4 regions of the Rummeliibacillus sp. TYF-LIM-RU47 genome follow, and region 4 is predicted to be linked to each of the others. Evidence: riboswitches for the same ligand, from Rfam matches in the RefSeq annotation. Region 4 holds a riboswitch; each other region holds the start of a gene.
The links. Region 4 has a riboswitch for S-adenosylmethionine ahead of metK (methionine adenosyltransferase). Riboswitches for the same ligand answer to the same signal wherever they lie in the genome.
Positions count from the first base shown of each region.

Region 1: linked by a shared signal. The riboswitch ahead of metA (homoserine O-acetyltransferase MetA) and the one ahead of metK (methionine adenosyltransferase) in region 4 are both predicted to bind S-adenosylmethionine.
Region 2: linked by a shared signal. The riboswitch ahead of metK (methionine adenosyltransferase) and the one ahead of metK (methionine adenosyltransferase) in region 4 are both predicted to bind S-adenosylmethionine.
Region 3: linked by a shared signal. The riboswitch ahead of F0527_RS00205 (O-acetylhomoserine aminocarboxypropyltransferase/cysteine synthase family protein) and the one ahead of metK (methionine adenosyltransferase) in region 4 are both predicted to bind S-adenosylmethionine.

Region 1 is NZ_VVIR01000001.1:1,655,319-1,658,517, forward strand. Features, by position in the region: gene F0527_RS08335 (GTP-binding protein) at 1-714, opposite strand, end outside; gene metA (homoserine O-acetyltransferase MetA) at 793-1,701, opposite strand; SAM riboswitch class I at 1,778-1,882, opposite strand; gene F0527_RS08345 (methyl-accepting chemotaxis protein) at 1,939-3,199, opposite strand, start outside.
Region 2 is NZ_VVIR01000001.1:1,528,894-1,532,092, reverse strand. Features, by position in the region: gene F0527_RS07745 (aminotransferase class I/II-fold pyridoxal phosphate-dependent enzyme) at 1-436, opposite strand, end outside; gene metK (methionine adenosyltransferase) at 436-1,623, opposite strand; SAM riboswitch class I at 1,716-1,836, opposite strand; gene F0527_RS07735 (heavy metal translocating P-type ATPase) at 2,011-3,199, opposite strand, start outside.
Region 3 is NZ_VVIR01000001.1:24,195-27,393, reverse strand. Features, by position in the region: gene F0527_RS00210 (homoserine dehydrogenase) at 1-118, opposite strand, end outside; gene F0527_RS00205 (O-acetylhomoserine aminocarboxypropyltransferase/cysteine synthase family protein) at 350-1,645, opposite strand; SAM riboswitch class I at 1,755-1,866, opposite strand; gene nfsA (oxygen-insensitive NADPH nitroreductase) at 2,043-2,774, shown strand; gene F0527_RS00195 (YrzE family protein) at 2,828-3,199, opposite strand, start outside.
Region 4 is NZ_VVIR01000001.1:2,209,882-2,213,080, forward strand. Features, by position in the region: gene metK (methionine adenosyltransferase) at 125-1,318, opposite strand; SAM riboswitch class I at 1,566-1,683, opposite strand; gene pckA (phosphoenolpyruvate carboxykinase (ATP)) at 1,962-3,199, shown strand, end outside.

The DNA.
Region 1 (3,199 bases), 550 kb from region 4:
CAGTGCCTCATCATAGCTGGTTCTCGCTAAAAGCATAATTTGCTCAAAGAATTCGGTAATTCCTTCATCTTTTAAGGCAGAGCCAAAAGCACAGGGAAAAGCCTTTCCTTCTATCATCATCTTTTGAAAAGCTTTCTTTACATCCCCTTCAAGCAGAGATTGGTTGAAATATTTTTCAAGTATTTCTTCATCTCTCTCTGCTACCCATTCAATCAGTTGATCTGATACTCTACCATTTGTAAATTCGTTTGTTATTGGAACAAAGTTCTTTGACAAGTTTTGCCGCAACTCATGTAAAACTGCCTCACCATTTGCTGTATCTGCATCCATTTTATTAATAAAAATAAAGGTGGGGACGTCATGTTTTCTAAGTAAAGACCAAACTGTTTCTGTATGTCCCTGTACACCATCTAAAGCGCTAACAACAAGTATGGCATAATCCATTACAGCAATTGCTCTCTCCATTTCTGGAGAAAAATCGACGTGCCCTGGCGTATCGATAATGGTATATGTATCGTCTTCCATTTCAAGCCTTCCTTGTTCTGCAAAAATCGTAATGCCCCGTTCTCTTTCAATGGCATGATGGTCTAGAAAAGCATTTTGGTGGTCCACCCGCCCTCGTTCTTTTATGCTATTAAATTGATATAATAAATTTTCGGATAAGGTGGTTTTTCCAGCATCCACATGCGCTAAAATACCAATAGTCACAAACACATATAATCCTCTTTTCTTGTATCTTCTTTCGTCTATTATAACAAATAGAAAGATAAGCAATAGAGAATGAGAGTTAACCTATGCCCATTCATAAGGTGTTTCTTGATAAACATAGTAGTTAAGCCAGTTTGAGAACAAAAGATGTGTATGCGAACGCCAGGTATTTAACGGCTGATTATTAGGGTTATCGTCTGGATAGTAATTACTCGGTATAGCTATGTCATTACCCCTAGCCAAATCGCGTTTGAATTCTTCACTTAAAGTTTCAGCATCATATTCTAAATGACCTGTTACCATAATCATTTTTTCGTCGTTTGATATAGCAATAAACAAACCTGCTTCTTCTGATTTAGAGAGTACAGATAAATTAGGATGTTCCTCCACTGCGTGAACCGAAACAGAAGTATGGCGTGAATGTGGTGCTACAAACACATCATTAAACCCTCGTATTAGTTTTGCTGTTGACTCTTGAACAGTATGCTGAAAAACACCAAAACATTTTTGATCTAATGAGTATTTATCAATTCCATAATGATAATAAAGCGCTGCTTGCGCTCCCCAGCATATATGAAGTGTTGTCGTGACATTAGTTTTGGACCACTCAAGAATTTCTTTCATCTCTTCCCAGTAATCCACCTCTTCAAAGGCCAACGTCTCAACTGGAGCACCTGTAATAATTAATCCGTCAAAACGAAACTCTTTTACTTCATTAAATGTTTTATAGAATGTATCTAAATGAGATTTGCTAACATTTTTAGAGATATGCGTAGCGGTATGTAAAAATGTAACAGTAACCTGTAATGGTGTATTGCCTAAAAGTCGAAGAAGCTGCAGTTCGGTTTTTTCTTTCTCGGGCATTAGGTTTAAAATAGCAATGTTAAGCGGTCGGATATCCTGTTGATTTGATCTACTTTCATCCATGACAAAAATCTTTTCTTTTTTTAATAATTCCGTTGCCGGCAAATCTTTCGGAATATTAATTGGCATTAAATAACCCCCTTTTCTTTATAAAACAAAAACCCCTTTTCCTTACAAGAAGAAAAGGGGCATTGATATGCGTGCACTCTTATCTTCCAAGATTTAATCTTGCAGGATGTAGCACCTTTCTGCATACACAGAGGTTGCTGAAGCGTCATAGGGCCTTCCCCTCAGCTTCTCTTGATAAGAAATATAAAATTATATTGATCGTAACATAATTATTATAAAAATTCAAATAATTAAAAACTATAAATTAAACTTTTGGATTGATTCAGAAAGTTTGTTATTCAAGTGTGAAAGCTTCTCTGCCGAATTTAAAACTGCTTCAATTGCTGCCAATTGTTCGGAAGAAGAGGCACTTACTTCCTCACAAGCTGCAGCTGATTCTTCAGAAGTGGCTGTCATCTCTTGAATCATGTCTATTACTTCATCTTTATAGCTTGTGATCTTAAATGTGTCATTTGAAATATTATCAATAGCCTCTTCTAACTGTAAAACTAAAGAAGAGATATTGTTAAACAATTCACTAGTAGAATCTACCACAACCAACTGATCTTGAAATTTGTCTTTCGTAGAATGCATTTGTTCAGTGACTATTTTGGATTCTCTTTGCAGAGCCTGTACTGTTTCTCTTACTTCTTCTGTGGCTTTAGCTGTTTGCTCAGCTAATTTTCTTACTTCTTCTGCTACAACTGCAAACCCTTTCCCTTGATCACCAGCTCGAGCCGCTTCGATGCTTGCATTTAAAGCCAACAAATTCGTTTGATTTGAAATATTTCGTATGGTTTCCATTACTGTATCAATAGAGAGTATTTGTTTTTCCAAAGATGCAATTTTTTCCGCCATACTAATTAGATTACTTTCCCAGCTAGAAAAGGCAGCCTGAAATTGTTCCATTTGAGATTGACCTTCTTTGTTAACTCCTTGTGCTTGTTCAGCAATGTCTTGCATTGATATTGTCTTATTCTTTATTTGGTTAATTTGATTACTTAAAGCATTAGCATGTTCAAATGCAAGATCTGACTTTTCAGCTGAGTTACTCACTCCTTTAGCAATCTCTCCAATTGCAGCAGTCACTTCTTCGCTCGAAGCTGTTGTTTCTTCGACAAGCTTGTTAAGTTGCTGAGAGTGGTGGCCTACTTCTTGCGATGTTCCATTTACCACTTGAACAATGGATTTCATGCTGTTTATCATGGAGTTAAAATCATTCGATAGCTGTCCTACTTCATTAGAACCATTATAGGTTGCAGCAACATTTAAATCTCCGCCAGATGCCTTGTCCATTAACTTTCTTAAAACAGCAATAGGTCTAGTAATTGAAGAAATAATAAGAATTAAGACAATAAATAAAAGGGCTAATAATATAATAGAAAAAATAAGAAAGAAGTTTCTTATATCGTGTGCTGCCTGTTCTACTTTTTCCTTTTCATAAACAGCAGCGACCTTCCAATTCAAGTTAGGTAATGTGTTATACACCGTAATCATTTTTTTGCCTTGATTTGATGCT
Region 2 (3,199 bases), 680 kb from region 4:
AAAATACTGGACAGGCGCCGCTCAAAATTATGCCATTCATTACTGATTTATGACAGTTTCTTGGAACCAGTATATGATCCCCTGGCTTACACGCCGATAGAATCATAGCTAAGATACCAATCGATGTTCCATTGACTAAAAAATACGCCGCTTTTGCCCTAAAAGCTTCTGCTGCTAACTGTTGTGCCTCTTGAATGACTGATGACGGATGGCTTAATAAATCCAATTCTTTCATCGAATTGACATCCATTTTCATCGTAAAGTCACTAAAGACATCGTTTAATGGGCTTTTTAAAGCTCCCATTTTATGCCCCGGCACATCAAAAGGGGTGGTATTTTTCTTTGCATAGTTAACAAGCGCTTCAAACAACGGCATCCGTTCTTGGGAACAAATATCATATTTTTCGTTAAGGATTTCTTGCAGCACTTGTGCCATTAACGAGTTGCTCCTGCTAAATCGCCTGCAACGGCTTCCCTTAAAGCACTTACTTTATCAAGCTGTTCCCATGGCAAATTTAAATCATGTCGCCCAAAGTGTCCATATGCTGCTACCTGTTTGAACTGAGGATTCCGAAGATTAAGCATATTGATAATTCCTCCAGGTGTTAAATCGAATGTCTTGCGAATAGCTTGCAGTAGTTGATCTTTGTCTACGGTTTCTGTTCCGAAGGTATCAATTGCGATACTTATTGGCTCACTAACCCCTATTGCATAAGAAAGTTGGATTTCACAACGTTTGGCAAATTTAGCAGCTACAATATTTTTAGCAACATAACGAGCTGCATAAGCTGCTGAGCGGTCTACTTTTGTACAATCTTTCCCTGAAAATGCGCCGCCTCCGTGTTTTGCTGCTCCTCCATAAGTATCCACGATAATCTTACGGCCGGTAAGACCTGCATCGCCATGTGGTCCTCCAATAACGAAACGCCCTGTTGGATTGATTAATGTATTTACATCTTCATTCATTCCAAATGTGCGAATTGTTTCTTGTACAATCTGTTCGTTTATATAATTCTTGAATTCAGCCATATTTACATCTTCATCATGCTGAATAGAGAGTAATATTGTTTCTATTCTTGGTTTAGTCGGATTTGTATAGTCGATCGTCACTTGAGATTTCATATCTGGGCGTGCCCATTTAAAGTCTCCAATTTTTCTTAAGAAAGAAGCTTTTTTCATCAAGGTATGAGCGATTTCAATTGCAAGCGGCATATATGTTTCTGTTTCATCCGTTGCATAGCCAAACATTATCCCTTGATCTCCTGCTCCAATCTCCTTTAGATCACTTGAAGAATCGACACCCATTGCAATATCTGGTGATTGTGTATGAACAAGTACTTGAATATTGCAAGTATGTCCGTCAATACCGAATTGTGCATCACTGTAACCAATCTCAAGTAGTGTGTCACGAGCAATTCTTTCAATATCTAATATGGCAGAAGTTGTGATTTCTCCCCCGATAATAACCATATTTGTTGTAGTAAATACTTCACATGCAACTCTTGAAAATGGATCTTGAGCTAAAGCTGCATCTAATACAGCATCCGAGATTTGGTCTGCGATTTTATCGGGATGTCCTTCTGACACAGATTCCGAAGTAAATAAAATTTTTTCAGTCAATATAATCCTCTCCTACTAAAAAATGTAAATATTAGCATACAAAAAAGCTCTCCAACCATTAGAAGGAAAGCTTCGATTAATATCAACTGCTTATCCTCTTATCGTTCACAAAACTTTGTACATTTTGTGCTCAGGTTGAGCCCCATGAACTGATAAATATCAGTTTGGTTTGCCACCGTATCTTAGACCCCTCGTCTCAACGGTTTTTAATAAGAGCAACTTTATTTTGCTAAGGCTTATAGTAATTGAATTCTTTTTGACTGTCAATCTATTTTTAAAACTTTTTTATTTTGTTGAATTAAAAATCTACTAAAAAAGCCCTCAATAATGATAAATAAAACCCCAAAACTCTTTTAACACTTAGAGTTTTGGGGTTCTCACGATAGAAAATTAGCGGTTCGGTACTCGAAGGACACGCATGGCATTTAACACAGCTAGCAATGTAACCCCAACGTCAGAGAATACTGCTTCCCACATAGTGGCAATGCCAAAGGCACCTAATAGCAGGAATATACCTTTCACACCTAATGCAAAGAGAATATTTTGCCACACAATCACTCGTGTCCGTTTTGCAATACCTATAGCTGCTGGTATCTTAGAAGGTTCATCGGTCATTATAACGATATCTGCTGCTTCAATCGCTGCATCTGATCCTAATCCTCCCATTGCCATTCCGACATCAGCACGAGCTAATACAGGTGTATCATTGATACCATCCCCAACAAAAATTAACTTTTCTTTAGAATTTTTCTGGGCATCAATTTTTTCGATTTCTTCTACTTTGTGTTGCGGCAATAATTCAGCATGCACCTCATCAAGCCCAAGTTTCTCGCCCACAGATTTCGCTACAGATGCTGCATCACCAGTCAGCATGATGGTCTTTTTTATGCCTAGTTCTTTTAAAGAACGAACTGCTTGAACAGAATCTTCTTTTAGTTCATCTGCTATAACAATATACCCAGCATAATTACGATTTAGGGCAATATGAACAATCGTTCCAATCTCACTAGGTTCCTTGAATGCTATGTTTTCTTTGTTCATTAGTTTTGCATTTCCAGCTAAAATTTCTTTCCCATCAACTGTTACTGCAGTACCGTGGCCTGAAATTTCATTGTACTCTTGTATATTGTCAACGCTTAATTCTTTCCCATATGCATTTCGTATTGACTGTGCGATCGGGTGATTGGAATGAGTTTCAGCAAAAGCAGCATATTCCAATAGGTCTTCTTTCGAAATATTACCAGATGGGCAAATGGTCGTGACTTCAAATACGCCTTTGGTTAAGGTACCCGTCTTGTCGAACACAACATACTTCACATTATTTAGAGCTTCTAAATAGTTGCTTCCTTTGACCAAGATACCCATCTTAGATGCTGCTCCTATTCCCCCAAAGAATCCTAATGGAATAGAAACCACCAACGCACAAGGACAAGAGATAACTAAGAATACCAGCGCCCGATAAATCCAATCCGAAAAAGTTGCGCCATTTAACAATAGCGGTGGTATGAAAGCTAATGCAGCAGCTACAATAACAACAACCGGTGTGTAATAACGAGCAAATTTCGTAATAAAATTTTCG
Region 3 (3,199 bases), 2.2 Mb from region 4:
CTACTTCTAGGTCGACACCTAGCATCCGTTTCAATTGACTGCGCTTTTCTGTTAATATGCGATAGACCCCCTGGCCAACTGTACCGAAACCTAATATAGCAACCTTTACCTTTTTCAAAAAACCGCCTCCATTCTCTTAATCAATTAATCTACATACTGATGATTTTAGCTTACACAGAGTATGTTTACAAGATAATTCCTCCCATAAAAGACATATGTATTTACAGTGTGTTCATTCAATTCAAAATGAAAAGAGTGACAAGACAATCCATCACTCTTTTCTTTATTTATTTAAAAATCTTAGGAAATGCTGCTATTTCCCTGAGGCGAAGTGAAACTCATTAACAAATTATTTTGCTGCAACTTTTGGGCTTACCTTTGTGAATGCTTCTTCTAGTGCAGAGATGATATCATCGATTGCTTCTAACCCAATAGATAAGCGAATTAATTCCTCTGGCACGCCTGATTTTTTCAACTCTTCACTGTTTAATTGTTGATGAGTAGTAGAGGCTGGATGAATAATCAATGAGCGGGCATCTCCTACATTTGCCACGTGGCAGAACAATTCGACATTGTCGATAAATTCGCGTCCAGCATCTCTGCCCCCTTTAATTCCAAATGTAAGAACAGAGCCATAACCATTCTTTAGATATTTTTTGGCAAGAGGAGCGAATTCGCTATCAGAGAAGCCGTTGTATCCTACCCATTCCACCTGAGGATGCTGACGTAAGTATTCAGCTACCTTTCTAGCATTTTCATTATGATAAGGCACACGAAGATGCAGTGTTTCAAGACCCTGTAATAACTGGAAGGCAGCATCTGGGCTAAGCGTTGGCCCAAAGTCGCGCAGCAATTGTACGCGCAGGCGTGTAGTGAAAGCTGCATTACTCACATCAATGCCATATCGGATGCCATGATAGGATTCATCTCTTTCTGTATAGTCAGGGAATTTACCTCGTGTCCAATCAAACTTGCCTGCATCCACCACAACACCACCGATTGTCGTACCGTGCCCGCCAATCCACTTAGTCGCAGAGTGAATCACAATATCAGCACCATATTCGATAGGATTGCATCCAATCGGTGATGCAAATGTATTGTCGATGATTAGAGGGATTTCGTGTCGATGGGCAACATCCGCAATACTTTCGATATCTGCTACTGAAAGACTAGGATTACCAATCGTTTCAACATAAATCGCTTTTGTATTTTTTTGGATTGCACCTTCAAAATCTTCAAGCTTCCGTTCATCTACAAATGTAGTATTGATTCCGTATCGTGGCAAAGTATTGGCAAATAAATTGTACGTTCCTCCATATACACTCGCAGCTGAAACTATATGATCACCAGCACGCGCTATATTTAAAATAGAAAATGAAATGGCCGCCATGCCTGATGATAAAGCAACCGCTGCTGTTCCACCTTCAAGCAGGGCTACTCGTTTTTCAAAGACATCAACAGTAGGATTCATGATTCGAGAATAAATGTTACCTGGCTCTTCCAAGGCGAATAATTTCCTTGCATGCTCTGTATCATTAAACCTATAGGCTGTAGTTCGGTATACCGGCACTGCAATTGCACCAGTTGTAGGATCAGGCGTTTGGCCTCCACGTACTGCTAAAGTCTCTTTACGAAATTCTGTCATTCTAATTCCCCCTAATATAGTTTGAGATGGAAATCTGAGGCATGTGGCAAGGATTTTCCAAAAGAAAAACCCTTCTTCACATAAGAAGAGGGTCATTAGCATTTTCCTCCCCTTATCTGTCAGATCCGCAATAAAGAATCTGTAGGAATTAGCACCATGTAAGATAACTTACTGGTTGCCGGGCATCGCAGGGCCTTTCCCTCCGCCACTCTTGATAAAGGTAATTTATTCTGTTCCATCTTGTTGTTGTAAGTATAGGTATTGCATTTTAAAAAGTCAATACTATTTTTTGATATTTCTAAATATTACATACAAGCGGATTCGTTTCGCTAGTCATTTCCTACAATTTCTCCTATAGTTAATTAAAGAAATCCACAAAATAGGAGTTGTTCTACAGATGGTTAAAGATTTATTGCGTAGCCATTCATCTGTTCGAAAATATACAGGTGAAGAGATACCAAAAGAGGTTGTACGAGATTTAATTGAAACAGCACAAATGGCTGCTACCTCACATTTCATCCAAGCATACAGTGTCATCTGGGTAACTGATGCTGACAAAAAGAAAAAATTAGGCGAGCTCTCTAACAATGAGTTCCAATTCAAAACAGCAGGTGCTTCTTTCTTATTCTGCGTTGACTTCAAGCGTTTGGAGGCTGCCGGCAAAAAGCAAGGTGTAGAAATTGTGGCTGATTCTGCTGAAAACCTTCTTGCAGGCGTAGCCGACGTAGCGCTATTTGCACAAAACTTTGTTATTGCTGCTGAATCAGAAGGATACGGTATTTGTTATATTGGCGGTGCGCGTAATAACCCAGCTGAGATCAGCGAATTATTCAATCTGCCTGAACACGTTTTCCCTATGTTCGCCATGACAATCGGAAAACCGACGAAAAGAAATGAAACAAAACCAAGACTTCCACTGGATGCCGTGCTGCATGAAAATAGCTATGATGAAGAAAAATACGATACATTACTTGATGAATATGATGCGACATTAGAAGAATACTACCAACATCGTTCATCGAATCAAAAAATGTCGAATTGGACAAAACAAATGGCTGATTTCTTAGTTGAACAGCGTCGTCCATTTATCAAAGACTTTCTTGCAACCAAAGGATTTACTTGGAAATAGAAAAAAGCTCTATAAGGTTTTTGGCTTTCGTCTACCTTATAGAGCTTTTTTAATTATTTTTCTTCGATTCCCTCTATAACCATTTCTTTTACTGGTAAAAAGACTTCGCTTGAATTCACATATTTCAGCTTTACAGTGTCACCTTCTTTCAGATAGACGGCGAGAGGAGCCACTTCTGAACTCACAATATAATTTTCTTTATTATCTAGCAAGAAGGAAACAGTAGTGAAATCCCCATTCTTTTCTTTATAAACGCGGACTATTTTTCCTTGAGCTTCTTTTTCTTCTGCTTCAGATGTTCCTTTTAACGAACTGTTGCCAATTCGGGAGATAATTGTTTTATATTGCCTTAATGCTTCATTTGGAGTTGCTGCAGATACTGAAAGTTCAGGCCTTGCTGCAGACACAATCGAGTAATTTTGCAG
Region 4 (3,199 bases):
TTCACACCCTATTAAGAATAATGGAGAATAAAAACCAAAAACCCTATCACAAATGTGACAGGGTTCTCATAAGAATCAGCTTATCGCTTCAAGGAGGAAAAACCTCCATAGCATGAAATTCAATTTATTTAAACTTAGCTTTCAATTCTTCAGCTTTATCTGTATTTTCCCAAGGTACATTTAAATCAACACGACCGAAGTGTCCATAAGCCGCTGTTTGTTTATAGATTGGACGGCGAAGATCAAGCATTTTGATAATGCCTGCAGGACGCAAATCAAATGTCTCACGCACGGCTTCTACTAATTCGCTTTCTGTGACCTTTCCTGTACCAAATGTATCTACAGAGATAGAAACTGGCTGAGCTACACCGATCGCATAAGCTAATTGAACTTCTGCGCGCTCTGCTAAGCCTGCAGCTACAATATTTTTAGCTACATAACGTGCTGCATATGCTCCAGATCGGTCCACTTTTGTTGCATCTTTCCCTGAGAATGCACCGCCGCCATGACGCGCATACCCACCGTATGTGTCGACGATGATTTTGCGACCTGTAAGACCTGCATCCCCTTTTGGTCCACCAATTACAAAGCGGCCTGTTGGGTTAATGAAGTATTTTGTGTTTTCATCCAGTAATTCAGCTGGCACTACATTATTGATTACTGTTGATTTAAGATCTTGTTGAATTTGTTCTAAGGTTACATCTTCATCATGTTGAGTTGAGATAACAATTGTATCCACACGCACTGGATGGTTGTTTTCATCATACTCAATTGTTACTTGTGTTTTTCCATCCGGACGCAAGTATGCAAGTTGACCTGTCTTGCGAACCTCTGTTAAACGACGTGCCAATTTGTGCGCTAAGCTGATTGGAAGCGGCATTAACTCAGGTGTTTCATTGCAAGCATAGCCGAACATCAACCCTTGGTCCCCTGCACCAATTGCTTCGATATCTGCATCTGACATTTTTCCTTCACGAGCTTCCAGTGCTTGGTCTACACCTTGTGCAATATCAGGTGATTGTTCGCCAATTGCTACAAGTACTGCTAGGTTTTCTGCATCGAAACCGTATTTACCGCGTGTGTAACCAATTTCAGCTACTGTATCTCTTACAATTCCTTTGATGTCAACGTATGTTGAGGTCGTCACTTCTCCTGCAACAAGGACAAGGCCTGTTGTGACAGTTGTTTCACATGCAACTCGCGCATTCGGGTCTTTTGCAATAATGGCATCTAAAATGGCATCCGAAATTTGGTCACAAATTTTATCTGGATGTCCTTCTGTTACGCTTTCTGAAGTAAATAATCTTCTGTTAGTCATTTGGTTGGTTTCCTCCTAAATCAACGAGATCCTCTCGAAAGTGATACGGTACTCATTACCCATGTCCGTTTAAATGGATTAAACGCCAAGCTTTAGCTGCTTTTTAAACACGAGGATATAGAAAGTGCCCTTACATACATGCTATATATTAATATGAAACAAAATCAATTTGCCTCAATTTTTACACAAAAAAACCTTTCGCTCATTCGCACAATGAGGAAAGGATATGTTTCGTAAGCACCTTTCACTCTTATCGTTCAAGGAATATTCCTTGCATCAGATTAGCACCAGCACATTTAACACTTGATAAAATGCAGGTTGCCGGGTTTCTTAGGGCCTGACCCTCCACCAGCTCGGGATAAGAGTATCCGTTCTATAGCATATAGTAAGCGAATTGAACAAGAAAGTCAAATTTTCGATGAAAAATAAAGAAAAAAGTTGATTTTTGATGAATTTTGTTGTGTGATGTAGTTAAGCGTTTTCGTAAAGTAAATTAATGAATTAATTTATATAGAAAACTTTTAAAAAATAACGAGTTATTAGTATAGACTAATACGCTTAATGTGTTATACTAATTCTCGAAATGATTAATACTCACCCACTTAGCAAGGGTAATAATATAAAAAGGATGGTACGTACACAGATGAATTCAGTAGAAATTGCGAATGAACTGAATGATTTATTACAAGGGCGCAATATTTTAGAACAGCTTTCAGTTCCACAATTAGTGGAAAAAGCAACTTCACGTGGAGAAGCAATCTTAACGGTAGATGGTGCTGTTCGCGCAGTAACTGGCAAATATACAGGACGTTCTCCTAAAGATAAATTTATGGTAGAAGAAGAATCCTCTAAAGACAAAATTGATTGGGGCAAAATCAATCAACCTATTTCTTCAGAAGTTTTCGATTCATTATATACGAAAGTAGTAGACTATTTAAAAGAAAAAGAAGAAATTTTTGTTTTCAAAGGATTTGCGGGTGCTGACCCTTCATCCCGTCTTGGCATTCGTGTTGTGAACGAATTCGCATGGCATAATTTATTTGCACATCAATTATTCATCCGCCCTACAGCTGAAGAATTAGAAGAACATGAAGCAGATTTCACTATTGTTTCTGCTCCTACCTTTAAAGCTGATCCAGCAGTAGACGGAACATCTTCTGAAACATTCATTCTCGTATCTCTAGAAAAACGCATTATTTTAATCGGCGGCACAGAATATGCTGGCGAAATGAAAAAATCAATCTTCGGCATTATGAATTACCTATTACCACAACAAGGTATTCTGTCTATGCACTGCTCTGCAAATGTTGGTGAATCAGGCGATGTAGCATTATTCTTCGGCCTATCCGGTACAGGTAAAACGACTTTATCTGCTGACAGCAATCGCAAATTAATTGGTGATGATGAGCACGGCTGGTCAGACAATGGAGTATTCAATATTGAAGGAGGCTGCTATGCGAAAACAGTCAACCTTTCTGCTGAAAAAGAACCTGAAATCTATAATGCTATCAAATTTGGCACAGTGCTTGAGAATGTAACGATTGATCCAGAAACACGTATACCTGACTATGATGATACTACATTAACTCAAAATACACGTGCTGCATACCCAATCCAAAATATCGAAAATATTGCAAGTCCATCTGTAGGTGGTCACCCTAAAACAATTATTTTCTTAACAGCTGATGCGTTTGGCGTATTGCCTCCAATCAGTAAATTAACAAAAGAGCAAGCGATGTATCATTTCTTATCTGGCTTCACTTCCAAAATTCCTGGAACAGAACGCGGTGTCGTAGAACCAGAACCAGTATTCTCTACATGCTTTGGTGCTCCATTCTTCCCACTGCATGCTTCTGTATACGCAGAAATGTTGGGTGAGAA